Regions from separate parts of the Streptosporangium sp. NPDC002607 genome, predicted to be linked through region 2. Evidence: riboswitches for the same ligand, from Rfam matches in the RefSeq annotation. Region 2 holds a riboswitch; each other region holds the start of a gene.

Region 1 (4,192 bases), on a different contig from region 2:
GATGGTCGGCGGTGCCCAGCAGCAGCCGGGCCACGTGCGGCACCGCCAGGCCGAGGAAGGCGATCGGCCCGCAGTAGGCGGTCACCGCCCCGGCCAGCACCGAGGAGGTCAGCAGGGTGAGCGTGCGCACCACCCGTACCCGCACGCCCATCGTGCGCGCGTAGTTCTCGCCCAGCAGCAGCGCGTTGAGCGCTTTGACCCCGGCCAGCGCACCCGCCAGCGCGGCCACACAGACCGGCACGAACACCCCGAGGTCCCCCCAGGTGGTGCCGGCGAAGCTGCCCAGACCCCACATGATGAACTGCTGGGCCCGCTGCGGGTCGGTGTAGACCAGCAGCAAGGTGATCACCGAGACGGCGGCCGACCCCACCATCACGCCGATGATCAGCAACGTCACCACCGACCTGACCCGCCGCGACAGCACCATCACCAGCCCCAGCACCGTGGCCGCACCGGCTGAGGCGGCCACCACCACGCCCGCCCGGCCCAGGCCCGCGATGCCCGCGGTGAACGCGCCGGCCGCGCCGCCCCACCCGATGATCACCAGAGCCACGCCCAGGCTCGCACCCGAGCTCACCCCCAGGATGTACGGCTCGGCCAGCGGGTTGCGAAACAGGGTCTGCAGCTGTACTCCCGAGACCGACAGGGCCGCTCCGGCCAGGGCCGCGGTGATGGCGCGCGGCAGCCGTACCGTCCAGATGATCTCCTGAACCCCCGGGTCCGCGCCGGTGTCACGCACCAGAGCGAGCAGCGCCTGGTTCAGCGGGATCGAGGTCGAGCCGAGCAGGACCGCCAGCGCGAACGTCAGCGGCACCGTGATCCCGATGGCGGCCAGGACGACGCTCCGGCGGCGCTGGGCCGCCGCCGGAACACCCGCGAGGGCCAGAGCCGTCACCTGGTCAGCTGCTGGTAGAAGGTGAAGGCGTGCCCTGGCGCGAGGTCGGGGCGCAAGATCGCGACCAGGTCGGCCAGGATCAGGTCCGGGTGGCCGACGCCGCGCTCGTAGAAGTCGTTGCCGCCCCCCGGCCCGAGCGTCCTGTTCGCCGACCAGAGGCTCCCGGACTCGAACGCGCCGAACTTGGCATAGCGCGGGTCGGCCTTCTCCACATCGGCCAGGCTCTTCCACTCGTTCACGGTGGCCAGCCACACCTTGGCGTCCTTGGCCTTGGACAGCACAGCCTCCAGGTCCATGGTGGTGCTGCCGGGGCCCGGCGTGTCCGCCCACGGATAGGTGCCGCCCGCGTCCTTGATCAGCCCCGCGACGTAGCTGCCGCCGTTGGGCACCGACCACTGCCCCTCATACATCTGGCCCGGCAGCACGGTGACCGGCGCGGAGGCCTTGGCCTTGGCGGCCAGGGCGGTGTAGTCGGTCTCGACCTTGCCGAACACCTCACCGGCCTTGGCCTCGGTACCGGTCAGCGCGGCCATCACCTTGATCCACTCGGCGCGGCCCAGCGCGGTGGACTCCAGCCATTCTGCGTTGGCCACCACCTTGATCCCGGCCTGGCGCAACGGGCCGTAGGCCTTGTCCTCGGTGCCGCCGCTCATCAGCACGTCCGGCTTGGCGGCGATCACCTTCTCGGTGTCGACTTCCTGACCCTTGGCGTACTCGGTGATCTTCCCGGCCTTCACCTGGGCCAGTACCTGAGGGGAGGTGATGTACCCGGCCGACGAAACACCGGTGAGCCGCTCCAGCACGCCCAGGTCGGTGATGAACGGCAGGTGGGTGGTCGAAGCGGAGAACAGCCGCTCGATCGGGGTCTCGACGGTGACCGCCGCGGCCAGCTCGCCGGTGAGCGCGGGAGCCGGAGTACCGCACCGCACCAGCACGTAGGTCTCCGGTTTGGCACCGGGGGCGGGCTGCTTGACAGTGAGGACCTGATGGTTCTTGGCGTAGGTCAGCGTGAAGTTCGTCGCGTGCTCCACCTTCTGCTTGACCGGGAAGTAGTCCCGGCCCGGGTCGAAACCGGTGACGCAGCGGCCCTCGGCCGCCGGGGCCGCGGGCGTGGCCGCGTCCGGGGCGCCGCAGGCGGCGACGGCGAGTAAGGATGCGAGCAGTGCCGCGGTGATCGAGCGGGGGATGCCCATGCGTGCTCCTGAAGGCGGGCCGCGGACGCCGTTCCTCGACGGCCTCCGCGACGGGTGGGAGGCCGGGTCACCAGGAGAGTCCAGCACGCCGAGCATGCCCAGGGCCGACAGGCCGAGGTCCAGGCATGGCGATCACCGTTCCTCTCTTGGGGAGATCCGCCCCAATTTCTCTGAGGAGGCGACCGCGTGAGTCTCCTGGCTCTCGGGTCAACGCTCCTCCCGGCCTTCCCACCCGTTATCCGGGCAGTGGCTTCGTCGGGATTCGCTCGCCGATCACAGTGGCGGGACCGCGCCGGATTCACACCGGCTTCCTCGTTCCGCGCTCGCCTACGCCGACCATGCTCGCACACCACCCATCAACGACAAAGTGCGTACCACCCGTCAGACCCGGCGCGCCTCCCCACATTCGACGGGAGCACCGGCGCGCACACCGTGGAGCACCTGGGTGAGGACCTCCACCCCTCGCACCACGCGAGGTCCGGGCCTGTTGAAGTACGCCGGACCGTCCAGCACCCACACCTGGCCCGCGCGGACCGCCGGCAGGTCGGCTCAGCCCGGAAGGCGGGTCAGCAGAGGCCACTCCGCTCGCGTCCGCTCGGGAGGAAAGCCGCAGGGCATCAGCAGGACCACCTCGGGGTGGGAGGCTCGCAACCTCTCCCAGTCGATGGCTGTGGTGCGTTCGCCCGCTTCGGCCAGCAGCGGCTCACCGCCCGCCGCCCGGATCTGCTCGGAGACCCAGTGACCGGCGGGCCACAGCGGATCCAGCCACTCGATCGCCGCCACCCGCGACCATGGACCGCACCACCGCGAGCCTGTGGAGGGCGCGTTGGGCCGGTACGAGGCGCTGGCCACGATGTTCTGCGCTTGCCCGACTTCACTGTCACAGACCTGAGTTTCCGCTGACATCAGTCCTGCGCTTCACTGATGGTCTATCCAGAGCTACCTGACCCTGGCCAGCTTTCCCAGATAGGCGTCCAGCAGCTCGACGCGGCCGACGAGGGGCTGAACGCCGTCCTACCAGCAGATCGCGCTGATCTCCTCGTCGGGGGTGAAGCCAGGGTGCGCGGTGGTGAGCGCGGTGTAGAGGGCCGCGTACTCGACGCGCCTCTCGGGGCCGAGCACGAAACGCGCGTGTCCGGCAAACACGAGGTCAGCGACCTCCAGGCCGGTCTGCAGGGCCGCCTGGCGTGGTGTCTCACCTGGGTCGATCATGCCGCCGGGCAGTTCCCAGCACCGGCGCAGGCGGTGAGACCAGCAGCAGCCGCTCGTCATTCCACACCGCCGTCAGCGCCAGCGGCAGGGGTCCGTCATCGAAGCGAACTTCCTCCGTAACCGGATGAAACGCGGTCAGAAGGTTGCCGGCTTCGTCAGCGGCGAGAACGTCGTCCACCTCTGGCCCTCCACTATCGACCTTTACTCGGGCGCCGACGAAACTATCTGACCAGGGAAGACGGTCAGAAATTTCTTACTGAGCTCCGCGCTGATGGAGATCATCTTCCACCGGAGCGGGTTTCTGTGAATGAGGTCAGCGGGTGGCGGGGGCAGCCTCGGCGGTGACGCGGGCAGCAGTTTCGCCGAGCCGTATGTGGTGCCCAAGGCCGGCCAGGTGCTGGTGGCGGAACTTGGGGGTCCAGTAGGAAGGTGCCCAGGAAACGCACCGTGCCCAACTGCAGCGCCCGAGCGGGCCCCGTTGGCGGCCATCGCCCGGCGGCGGGCGGCGACGTCCAGGTGGAAGAACCCACCCAGCTGAGCGTCGACCGCGGCGGGTTCAGCGCCAGTGAAGGTCTTGCGGGGGTCCGCCGAACCGGCGACGCTGCGCCGCCTGGTCGACGACGGTGTCTCAGTCACCGAGGCCACCCGCACCCCCCGAAAACCGTTCGAGGCCCGAGGTTAAAGAACACGCTTAGCCGACGTCGCGGCGGCGGAAGCCGTACAGGCCGGCGATGGTCAGCGCCGCGGCGATCGCGGTCATGGCCACCAGCGGGGTCGCTGAGACCTCGCCGCCCGGCAGTGTGGGCAGGTGGCTGAAGGGTGACAGGTCCAGCAGCACCTGGGGCAGCTCCAGTAGCGCGCCCACCTGGCCGAAGAGCAGGAACAGCGCCAG
Region 2 (4,192 bases):
TCGACCTCTGCCAGGTCGGTTCGCGCCGCCTGCTGATCGAGGGCGGTCAGCCGGGTGAGCTCGGCCACGGCCAACCTCCCCTCTGTCGCCGCGTGCGCGCTCGCTTCGGCCTTCAGCCGGGGATCGGCGACGTGCAGCGCGGACGAAGCGCCGATCATGATGCCGGTCAGCCGATGCGCCGCGGTGTCATGGAGGTCGGCGGCGAGCCTGTGCCGTTCGGAGGCCGCTGCCAGGCCGGGCACTGCCCACTCTCCCGAGCGGTAGGCCGCCAGCGCCCGGCGTCGCGCCCCGCGCAGCCGGGCCGTCCTGCCCAGGGCCCAGCTCGTCGCGCCCAGCCCCACGGCCAGTAGCGCCGTGCCGACGATCTCCAGCGGAGTCCGGCCGAGGACGGCGACGACACCCGTGGCCGCGACGATCGCGGCCGCGGCACTCCACGCCGTCACGCTCGCCGTGCACCGGTAGGCCACGTACGACAGGAGAACGACGGCTGCGAGCAAGCCGATCCACCACATAGCCACCCTCGCAGCTCATATGAAGACTCGTCCCACGCGGGCACAGCTGGTGTGACCGGCGGGTGAGGCCGCTGTCAGGAGCCCGAAGGCAGTGGCCTCAGCGACGATGGTTCGCACGTGTTCATCGTCACCGGTGACGGCCTCGTCAGATGATCGGCCAAAGGTACACCGGCCATCATCCGCCCGGCGGGTCGCGCACTCCTCCTTGGGAGAATCCGCTCCCTGCGGCCCGGTTGCACGATCTACGCCACGTCCATGCGACGACGCTGCTCCTTGCGGGCGTCGCCGTGCATGTCCGGGGTTGAGGAACAGCGGGACAGTCATTGGCGGTAAACCGCTGCGTCGCAGGTCGCGGAAGACTGTGCAGGGCGTCGGGGCGGTGTCTTCCGGAGCCGCGCCCTCACTTCAGCGGGCTCTGACCGCCTGACCCTTTCGCATTCGACCAGCCCACCGCCACAACGAGAAACAAGATCTTTCTCACCGCCAACGACTGTCCCGCTGTTCCTCGACCCCGACCCCGCGAGGGGCGAACTCCTCTGAGGAGGAGTCCGGGATGTTCGAGTCGATGCTAGAGAGTTTCGTGCTGCTGCAGACCGGCGGACGGGACTGGAAGTCCTATCCGTGGCCCCCGGGAACAGGGGTAGGACTGCTGACGCGTCTGCTCAGGGTGTCTGCTCCCCTTCCGTCCTGGAGCCTGGTCTACGGCAGAAACGGGCCGCGCTGTTGATCACTGGTCGTTAGACTCGCGGGGTTCGTGCTGGTTGGTGGCGGTTTCCGGGGATCTGGGTGGCGTCGATTGATCGGACGGCGTACCCGAGGTTCGCGCGGGCGGTTTCGGCGCGGGAGCTCGCGGAGATGTTCACCCCGTCTGCCGTTGAGGTGGAGTGGGCGCGCGGTAGGACGAAGGATGATCAGCATCTGCTGGCGCTGCTGGTGTGGTTGAAGGCCCAACGCCACGCCCGGGCGGTGTTCGTCCCCGAGCGGATCGAGTTGGAACGCGAAGGGGCCGACGGGACGCCGGGCACGGTGGTCCTGTCGGTCGACGTGGACGCCTTCGCCTCGGCGCTGTGGCGGAAGATCCTCAAGGACCCGGCCCGGCCACAATCGCAAGCGGTGAGGTGATCAGCTACCGTACTCTCGGCGAACTGTTGCGAGGTGCCTTGCGGTCGCGAGGAGAATCGGGAAGCCGGTGTGATTCCGGCACGGGCCCGCCGCGGTGACCGGGAAGCCGCCGTCCACGTGCGAAGCACAGCCACTGGCTCGTAAGGGCTGGGAAGGCGGGCGGTCAGGTGTTGATCCGGGAGTCCGAAGACCGGCCTCGCGCCCATCGCCCCGCCAGGGGCACGACGCAGCGGGAGCCTGCCCATGAACAGCCAGCTTTACGATGTCATTCACCGCCGCCGCGACGTGCGAGGCCAGTTCACCGGCGGACCCGTGCCGGACGAGGTGCTGCACCGCGTGCTGTCGGCGGCTCACGCCGCCCCCAGCGTCGGGCTGTCCCAGCCGTGGGACTTCGTCGTGGTGCGCGACGCCGAGATCCGCGGCGCCTTCCACGACCACGTCCAGCACGAGCGGGCGACCTTCGCCGCCACCCTCGATGGCGAGGCCGCCCGGCGGTTCGCCCAGATCAAGATCGACGGGGTGCGCGAGTCGACGCTGTCCGTCGTGGTCACCTATGACCAGGACAGGGGCGGTCCCGCGGTGCTCGGCCGCCACGCCATCGCCGACGCCGGCCTGTACTCGGTGTGCCTGGCCATCCAGAACCTGTGGCTGGCCGCGACCGCCGAACGGCTCGGCATCGGCTGGGTGTCGTTCTACCGTGAGCCTTTTGTGCGGGACCTGCTCGGTATCCCCGTTCAGATCCGTCCGGTCGCGTGGCTGTGTCTCGGTCCCGTCACCCACCTCGAAGAGGCCCCTGATCTGGAACGGCACGGATGGCGGCGACGGCGCCCGCTGGCCGCCGCCATCCATCACGACCAATGGGGGACGAGCGGCCTCGGCCACCGCTAACTCACCCAACCTGACGCCACCATCGCCTCGAGCGCCCGACTGCTGGGCGCAGCCGCGCCACCATCAAGGACAAGTACGCCCACGTCGTCGTGGTCTCTCACGAGATGAAGGCCAGCCCGGGCGGGACCACCGGCGGATGGGAAGCTGCGGCGTGCGACCCCACCCGCATCCCCCTGGAAATTGACGGGCTGGTCTGGGACGCCGCCGACGTTGGGGACGGCCTGCGCTGCCGACGGCCCGGCTGCCTCGCCTTCTTCACCCAGGCTGACCGGGCCAAGGCCGCCGAGAACGGCTGAACCTACGCCTACGTGCGGGTCTCCTCCCGCGACCAGAACCCCCAGCTCCAGATCGACGCCATCGCCGAATCCGGGTACGACCGCCTGTTCACCGAGAAGCTGTCGGGCAAACGCGGAACCAACAGGCCCGAATGGGAACGGCTCCTGACCACCGCCAAGGCCGGCGACACCGTCAAGTTCTGGAAGTCCGACCGGTGGGGACGCTCCGCCGCCCACGTCCTCACCACCGTCAACACCCTCCGTGAACGCGGCGTCAAGGTCATCAGCCTCACCGAGAACTTCGACCTCGACACCAAAGAAGGCCGGTTCATGTTCACCGCCCTGGCCGCCGCGGCCGAGTTCGAACTCGAACTCCGCGCCGAACGCCAAGTCGAGGGCATCGAAGCCGCCAAACGCCGCGAAGCCGACGGCAACATGCTGCCCGGCAAGAAGAAGATGGGCCGCCCCACCGTCATCGGCCCCGCCGAACTGGCCACCCTGCGCCGCCTGGTCGACGACGGCGTCTCCGTCACCGAAGCCGCCCGCACCCTCAAGATCGGCCGTTCCACCGCCTACGAGGCACTCTCAGGCAGCTGACAAGCAGTTACCTCACCCCCGCGGCCCGTTTCTGCCGTATTCCGGTGGCACCCCTCCAACGCGTCGTCCGCCAGCACCATCGCCCCGGGGAGCATCGCCCCGTCCAAAGGACCACCCAGCAAGGTCACCTCTCGCATGGCCCCGACCCTGACTCGCGGGCCCCGGCCCTGTCCCCGACTCTGAGGGATCGTGGCAAGGCCGTGACGATCGCCCGTCGAGGCCGGGGCCGTAGATGGTCGGGGCGATCGGCGCCCGAGGACCTTCGGCCCCCGGCCATCGAATCTCGTTCACGGCTCCTCGGTCCGAGATTGTGGCCTCATGACGTCACGACGCCATGAGGCCATTACGTCATGGCGTCGAGAGTTCGTCCAATAGCGCCTCGCGGATTCTGAGGGGTTGACCATCAGCGAGGGGGCGGAGGGCGAGCAGGTCACCTTCGACGACGTGGTGCCGATGGGGTTGTTCCCGTCCTCGAAGTACGACGACGGGCAGATGGAGGTCGAGCTGCTGACCGCAGGCTTCGCCTGGTTCCAACTGCTGATGACGGGCAGCTACCTCGGGGCCGCCAGCGCACTGGTCGAGCGGGTGCTGCTCAACGACCAGGTGCCCGAGTCCGAGCGGGTCCGACTGCTGGTGCAGGTCGAGGGCGCGATGTTGGCTGCGGAGCGCGTCGCCCTCCGGCTCGACGCCGGCGACCTGGAACCGCAACCGCGTCGCCGTCACGTCCTGGCTCGCCTGGTGCCAGGCCAAGAAGCACTGGGCCGCCCCCTCGGTCCCGGCCGACGCCGAACGCCGCAA
Region 3 (4,192 bases), on a different contig from region 2:
CGCGGAGCCGGCCAGCGAGTTCCGCTACCGCAGCCCGGTGGTGGAGGCGGACACCCTGTATGTGGCGATCAGCCAGTCGGGGGAGACCTACGACACCCTCGCCGCCGTCCAGGAGCTCAAGCGCAAGGGCGGCCGGGTGCTCGGCATCGTCAACACCGTGGGCAGCGCGATCGCCCGTGAGTGCGACGGCGGCGTCTACCTGCACGCGGGGCCCGAGGTCTCGGTGGCGAGCACGAAGGCGTTCACCTCGACCGCCGTGGCCTTCGCGCTGCTCGCACTGCACCTCGGCCGGGTGCGTGACCTGTCCCCCGCCGACGGCCGCCGGATCTGCGAGGGCCTGCGGAGGCTGCCGGACCAGATCAAGGAGATCCTGACGCTGGAGCCGCGGCTCAAGGAGCTGGCGCAGAAGTACGCCGAGGCGCCGAGCATGATGTTCGTGGGCCGGGTCCGGGGATATCCGGTGGCCCGCGAGGGCGCGCAGAAGCTCAAGGAGATCTCCTACGTGCACGCCGAGGCGTACCCGGCCAGCGAGCTCAAGCACGGGCCGCTGGCGCTGATCGGCCCGGACATGCCGACCGTGGCGATCGTCCCCGACGACGAGCTGCTGGACAAGAACCTCACCACGCTGGGTGAGATCCGCGCCCGGGGCGGCCGGGTGCTCATGGTCGGTCACCGCACGACCGACCCCAAGCTGGCCGACGACTGCGTCGTGGTGCCCAGGAACGAGACCGAGCTGGACCCGATCCTGCTGTCGATCCCGCTCCAGCTCTTCGCCTACCATGCCGCCGTGGCGCTGGGGCGGGACGTCGACAAGCCCCGCAACCTGGCCAAGAGCGTGACGGTGGAGTGAGACGGCTCCAGGGGCGGCCGCCGGTGGTGGCCGCCCCCGGTCTGTAACAGATAGTGATAAGGAGGTAACCTATGGTATAGGGGGTTCTTGGGGGAAGGGGCGCTTATGCGCCGTAGGAGGTTTTTCGCGCTGGTGGCGGGTGCCATGGTCGTCGCGGGTTGCGACCTGAACGGTGACTCCGCCGACTCGGCCGTGGGCCGCCTGAGCATCCTCGAACCCACCGCCGACGGCCACGGCTGGGACGGGATCGCGGGCAGGCTCGCCTCCGTCCTGGTCCTGTCGGGGCTGGCGCGCTCCGCCATGGCCGTCGGGCGGCCGGGAGCCCTGGGTTCCGTCCCGCGTGACGCGTTCGGCGCCGTACACGGCTCGTTCACGCGCGAGGGCAGGGTGCTCGTCGCCGCGATGCCGATGGTGACGGCCGCGGAGATCGCCAACACCGCCGCGGTGGTGGACGCCACCACCCCTCTCGCCCGCCTGGTCGGCGACTGGACGGTCCTGGTCGTCCCCTCGGACTCCCGCCTGCGCACCTTCGAGGACTTCGCCGCGGAGCTGCGCCGCAACCCGGCGGTGCTGACGGTCGGCGGCCGGCCGGAGGGCGGTTCCGACCACGTGCTCTACGGCATGATCGGCAAGTGCCTCGGGGTGGACGCCCGGTTGCTGGAGTACGCGGGGTTCCTCGGCGCCGAGGATGCCGCCGAGGCGCTCCAGGTCGGACGGGTGGCGGCCCTGCTGGGGTCGGCCCGCGCCCTGCGGCCCGAGGTCACCGCGGGCCGCCTGCGTCCCCTGGTGGTCTCCTCGGGCAGCCGGCTCGACGGGATCGACGCGCCGACGCTCCTGGAGGTCGAGGTCCGGCTGGAGTACAGCGACTGGTGCGGCCTGCTGGGACCCAAGGGCATGAGCCAGACGGACCGGGACGCCGCGATCGCCCTGTGTGACAGGATCGACGCCGCGCCGCGCTGGCGCGCCCTGTGCGCGGCCAATGGATGGAGCCGGGTCTACCTCAGCGGTGACGACTTCCGCCAGTGGCTCTTCACCGAGACGGCCCGCACCCGCGGGGTGCTTCACGAGCTCGGGCTACTGAAGTCCTCCGACACAACTTGTTGGGGTAGTTGCGTCAGACGCCCCTAGATGTAGGATCCTGCTCGTTGCTGGTTCGCCCCGGGAGGGGCGAGGCAAGAGGGAACCCGGTGAGATTCCGGGACTGCCCCGCAGCGGTGAACGGGAACGAAAGCCGTCATGTGAGCACTGGGTGAACCATGCCCGGGAAGCGACGGCCGGTAGGCATGCGCAGGGCGCCCGTGAGTCCGAAGACCTGCCGGCGACGTGATTGTCCAGGGCCTCGTGGGAGGGCCCGCGGAACGAGGCGGTCCGGCGTGCCCGGGATCGCTCGCGGACGCGTGCCCCTCCGGCGGAGCCGTACGGGGAAGTCAGAGCGAGCGAGGAACACCACGTGACACAGGCCTTGGCAGAGACCGCAGCAGGGATCGCGGCGGGAACCGTGGCGGAGAACGCCGGGAACGCGCCGGTCGATCGCAGGCTGGCCATCGACGAGGCGGCGGCCCGGGTGATCACCGACCCCGAGAACTCCAGGGTCGCCGCCGCGCTGCTGGCCGAGCTGATCGCCGACGAGGCCGCCGAGCACGGCGTCCGCGACTTCTCCGAGTCGGTCGCCGCGACGCACGAGGCGGGGCTGATCGCCGACGGGCTCGCGGAGTTCGTGGCCGCCCACGCCGGAGTCCTGGACGCGCTCATCGAGCCGGACGCCGACGCCAGATTCGAGTACTTCGGGCTGCGTACCGTCTACGACCGCTACCTGCTGCGTCACCCGCGCACCCGCAAGGTGCTGGAGCGCCCGCAGCACTTCTTCCTCCGGGTGGCCTGCGGCCTGTCCGAGACCGTCGAGGAGGCCGCCGAGCTGTACGCGCTCATGGCCACCCTGTCCTACCTGCCCAGCTCGCCCACGCTCTTCAACTCCGGCTCGCGCAGGCCCCAGCTCTCCTCGTGCTTCCTGCTCGACTCGCCCCGCGACGAGCTGGAGGCCATCTACGAGCGCTACGGGCAGGTCGCGCGGCTGTCGAAGTACGCCGGGGGCATCGGGATCGCCTGGAGCCGGATCCGCTCGCGGGGCTCGCTGATCCGCGGTACCAACGGCCATTCCAACGGCATCGTGCCCTGGCTGCGCACCCTGGACGCAAGCGTCGCCGCGGTCAACCAGGGCGGCCGCCGCAAGGGCGCGGCCTGCGTCTACCTGGAGCCCTGGCACGCCGACATCGAGGAGTTCCTCGAACTGCGCGACAACACCGGCGAGGAGGCCCGCCGCACGCACAACCTGAACCTGGCCAACTGGATCCCCGACGAGTTCATGCGCCGGGTCGAGGCCGACGGCGTCTGGTCACTGTTCGACCCCAAGGAGGTCCCGCACCTCACCGACCTGTACGGCGCCGCGTTCGACGACGCCTACCGGGCCGCCGAGGCCGAGGGCCGGTTCACCGCGCAGCTCCCCGCCCGCACCCTGTACGGCCGGATGATGCGCACGCTCGCCCAGACCGGCAACGGCTGGATGACCTTCAAGGACGCGGCCAACCGGACCTCCAACCAGACGGCCAGGCCGGAAAACGTCATCCATCTGTCGAACCTCTGCACCGAGATCCTCGAGGTCACCAGCGACGCCGAGACCGCGGTCTGCAACCTCGGCTCGATCAACCTGGCCGCCCACCTGTCCGGGGAGTCCGGAGACGGGATCGACTGGGCGCGGCTGCGCGCGACGGTCCGCACCGCCGTGCGGTTCCTCGACCGCACCATTGACCTGGGCTTCTATCCGACCTCCGAGGCCCGGGCCGCCAACCAGAGGTGGCGCCCGATCGGGCTCGGCGTGATGGGCCTGGCCGACGTGCTGTTCACGCTGCGGCTGCCGTTCGACTCGCCGCGGGCGCTGGAGCTGTCCACCCGGATCTCCGAGGAGATCGCGCTGGCCGCCTACCGGACCTCCTCGGACCTGGCCGCGGAGCGGGGCCGCCACCCCTCGTACCAGGAGACCAGGGCCGCCGCCGGGGTGCTCCACCCCGACCACTACGGGGCCGCGACGTCGGCCGCGTGGACGGAGCTCAGGGAGCGGATCGCCGGAACGGGGCTGCGTAACTCGCTGATGATCGCGATCGCGCCCACGGCCACGATCGCCTCCATCGCCGGTTGCTACGAGTGCATCGAGCCGCAGGTCTCCAACATCTTCAAGCGCGAGACCCTCTCGGGTGAGTTCCTCCAGGTCAACCGCTATCTCGTCGCCGACCTGCGGGCCCGGGGGCTGTGGACCTCGCGGATCCGTGACGCGATCAAGCGCGCCGA

What was found. A riboswitch is a leader RNA that binds a small molecule or an ion and turns the genes downstream of it on or off. The one in region 2 is predicted to bind cobalamin.
Region 1: it holds a riboswitch for cobalamin, as region 2 does, so the genes downstream of both, ACWD3H_RS35255 (ABC transporter substrate-binding protein) here and bluB (5,6-dimethylbenzimidazole synthase) in region 2, are expected to answer to the same signal.
Region 3: it holds a riboswitch for cobalamin, as region 2 does, so the genes downstream of both, ACWD3H_RS04520 (ribonucleoside-diphosphate reductase subunit alpha) here and bluB (5,6-dimethylbenzimidazole synthase) in region 2, are expected to answer to the same signal.

Annotation. Positions count from the first base shown of each region.
Region 1 covers NZ_JBSFWD010000042.1:37,484-41,675, reverse strand. Annotated here, with positions in the region: gene ACWD3H_RS35260 (iron chelate uptake ABC transporter family permease subunit) at 1-895, opposite strand, end outside; gene ACWD3H_RS35255 (ABC transporter substrate-binding protein) at 892-2,088, opposite strand; cobalamin riboswitch at 2,257-2,455, opposite strand; gene ACWD3H_RS35250 (hypothetical protein) at 2,638-2,994, opposite strand; gene ACWD3H_RS35245 (NUDIX hydrolase) at 3,103-3,300, opposite strand; gene ACWD3H_RS35240 (hypothetical protein) at 3,284-3,478, opposite strand; gene ACWD3H_RS35235 (ABC transporter permease) at 3,992-4,192, opposite strand, start outside.
Region 2 covers NZ_JBSFWD010000022.1:78,451-82,642, forward strand. Annotated here, with positions in the region: gene ACWD3H_RS24540 (sensor histidine kinase) at 1-497, opposite strand, end outside; gene ACWD3H_RS24545 (DUF4158 domain-containing protein) at 1,299-1,634, shown strand; cobalamin riboswitch at 1,649-1,847, shown strand; gene bluB (5,6-dimethylbenzimidazole synthase) at 1,878-2,522, shown strand; gene ACWD3H_RS24555 (hypothetical protein) at 2,627-2,818, shown strand; gene ACWD3H_RS24560 (recombinase family protein) at 2,831-3,394, shown strand; gene ACWD3H_RS24565 (hypothetical protein) at 3,791-4,192, shown strand, end outside.
Region 3 covers NZ_JBSFWD010000003.1:119,144-123,335, forward strand. Annotated here, with positions in the region: gene glmS (glutamine--fructose-6-phosphate transaminase (isomerizing)) at 1-850, shown strand, start outside; gene ACWD3H_RS04515 (tripartite tricarboxylate transporter substrate-binding protein) at 956-1,978, shown strand; cobalamin riboswitch at 1,983-2,184, shown strand; gene ACWD3H_RS04520 (ribonucleoside-diphosphate reductase subunit alpha) at 2,301-4,192, shown strand, end outside.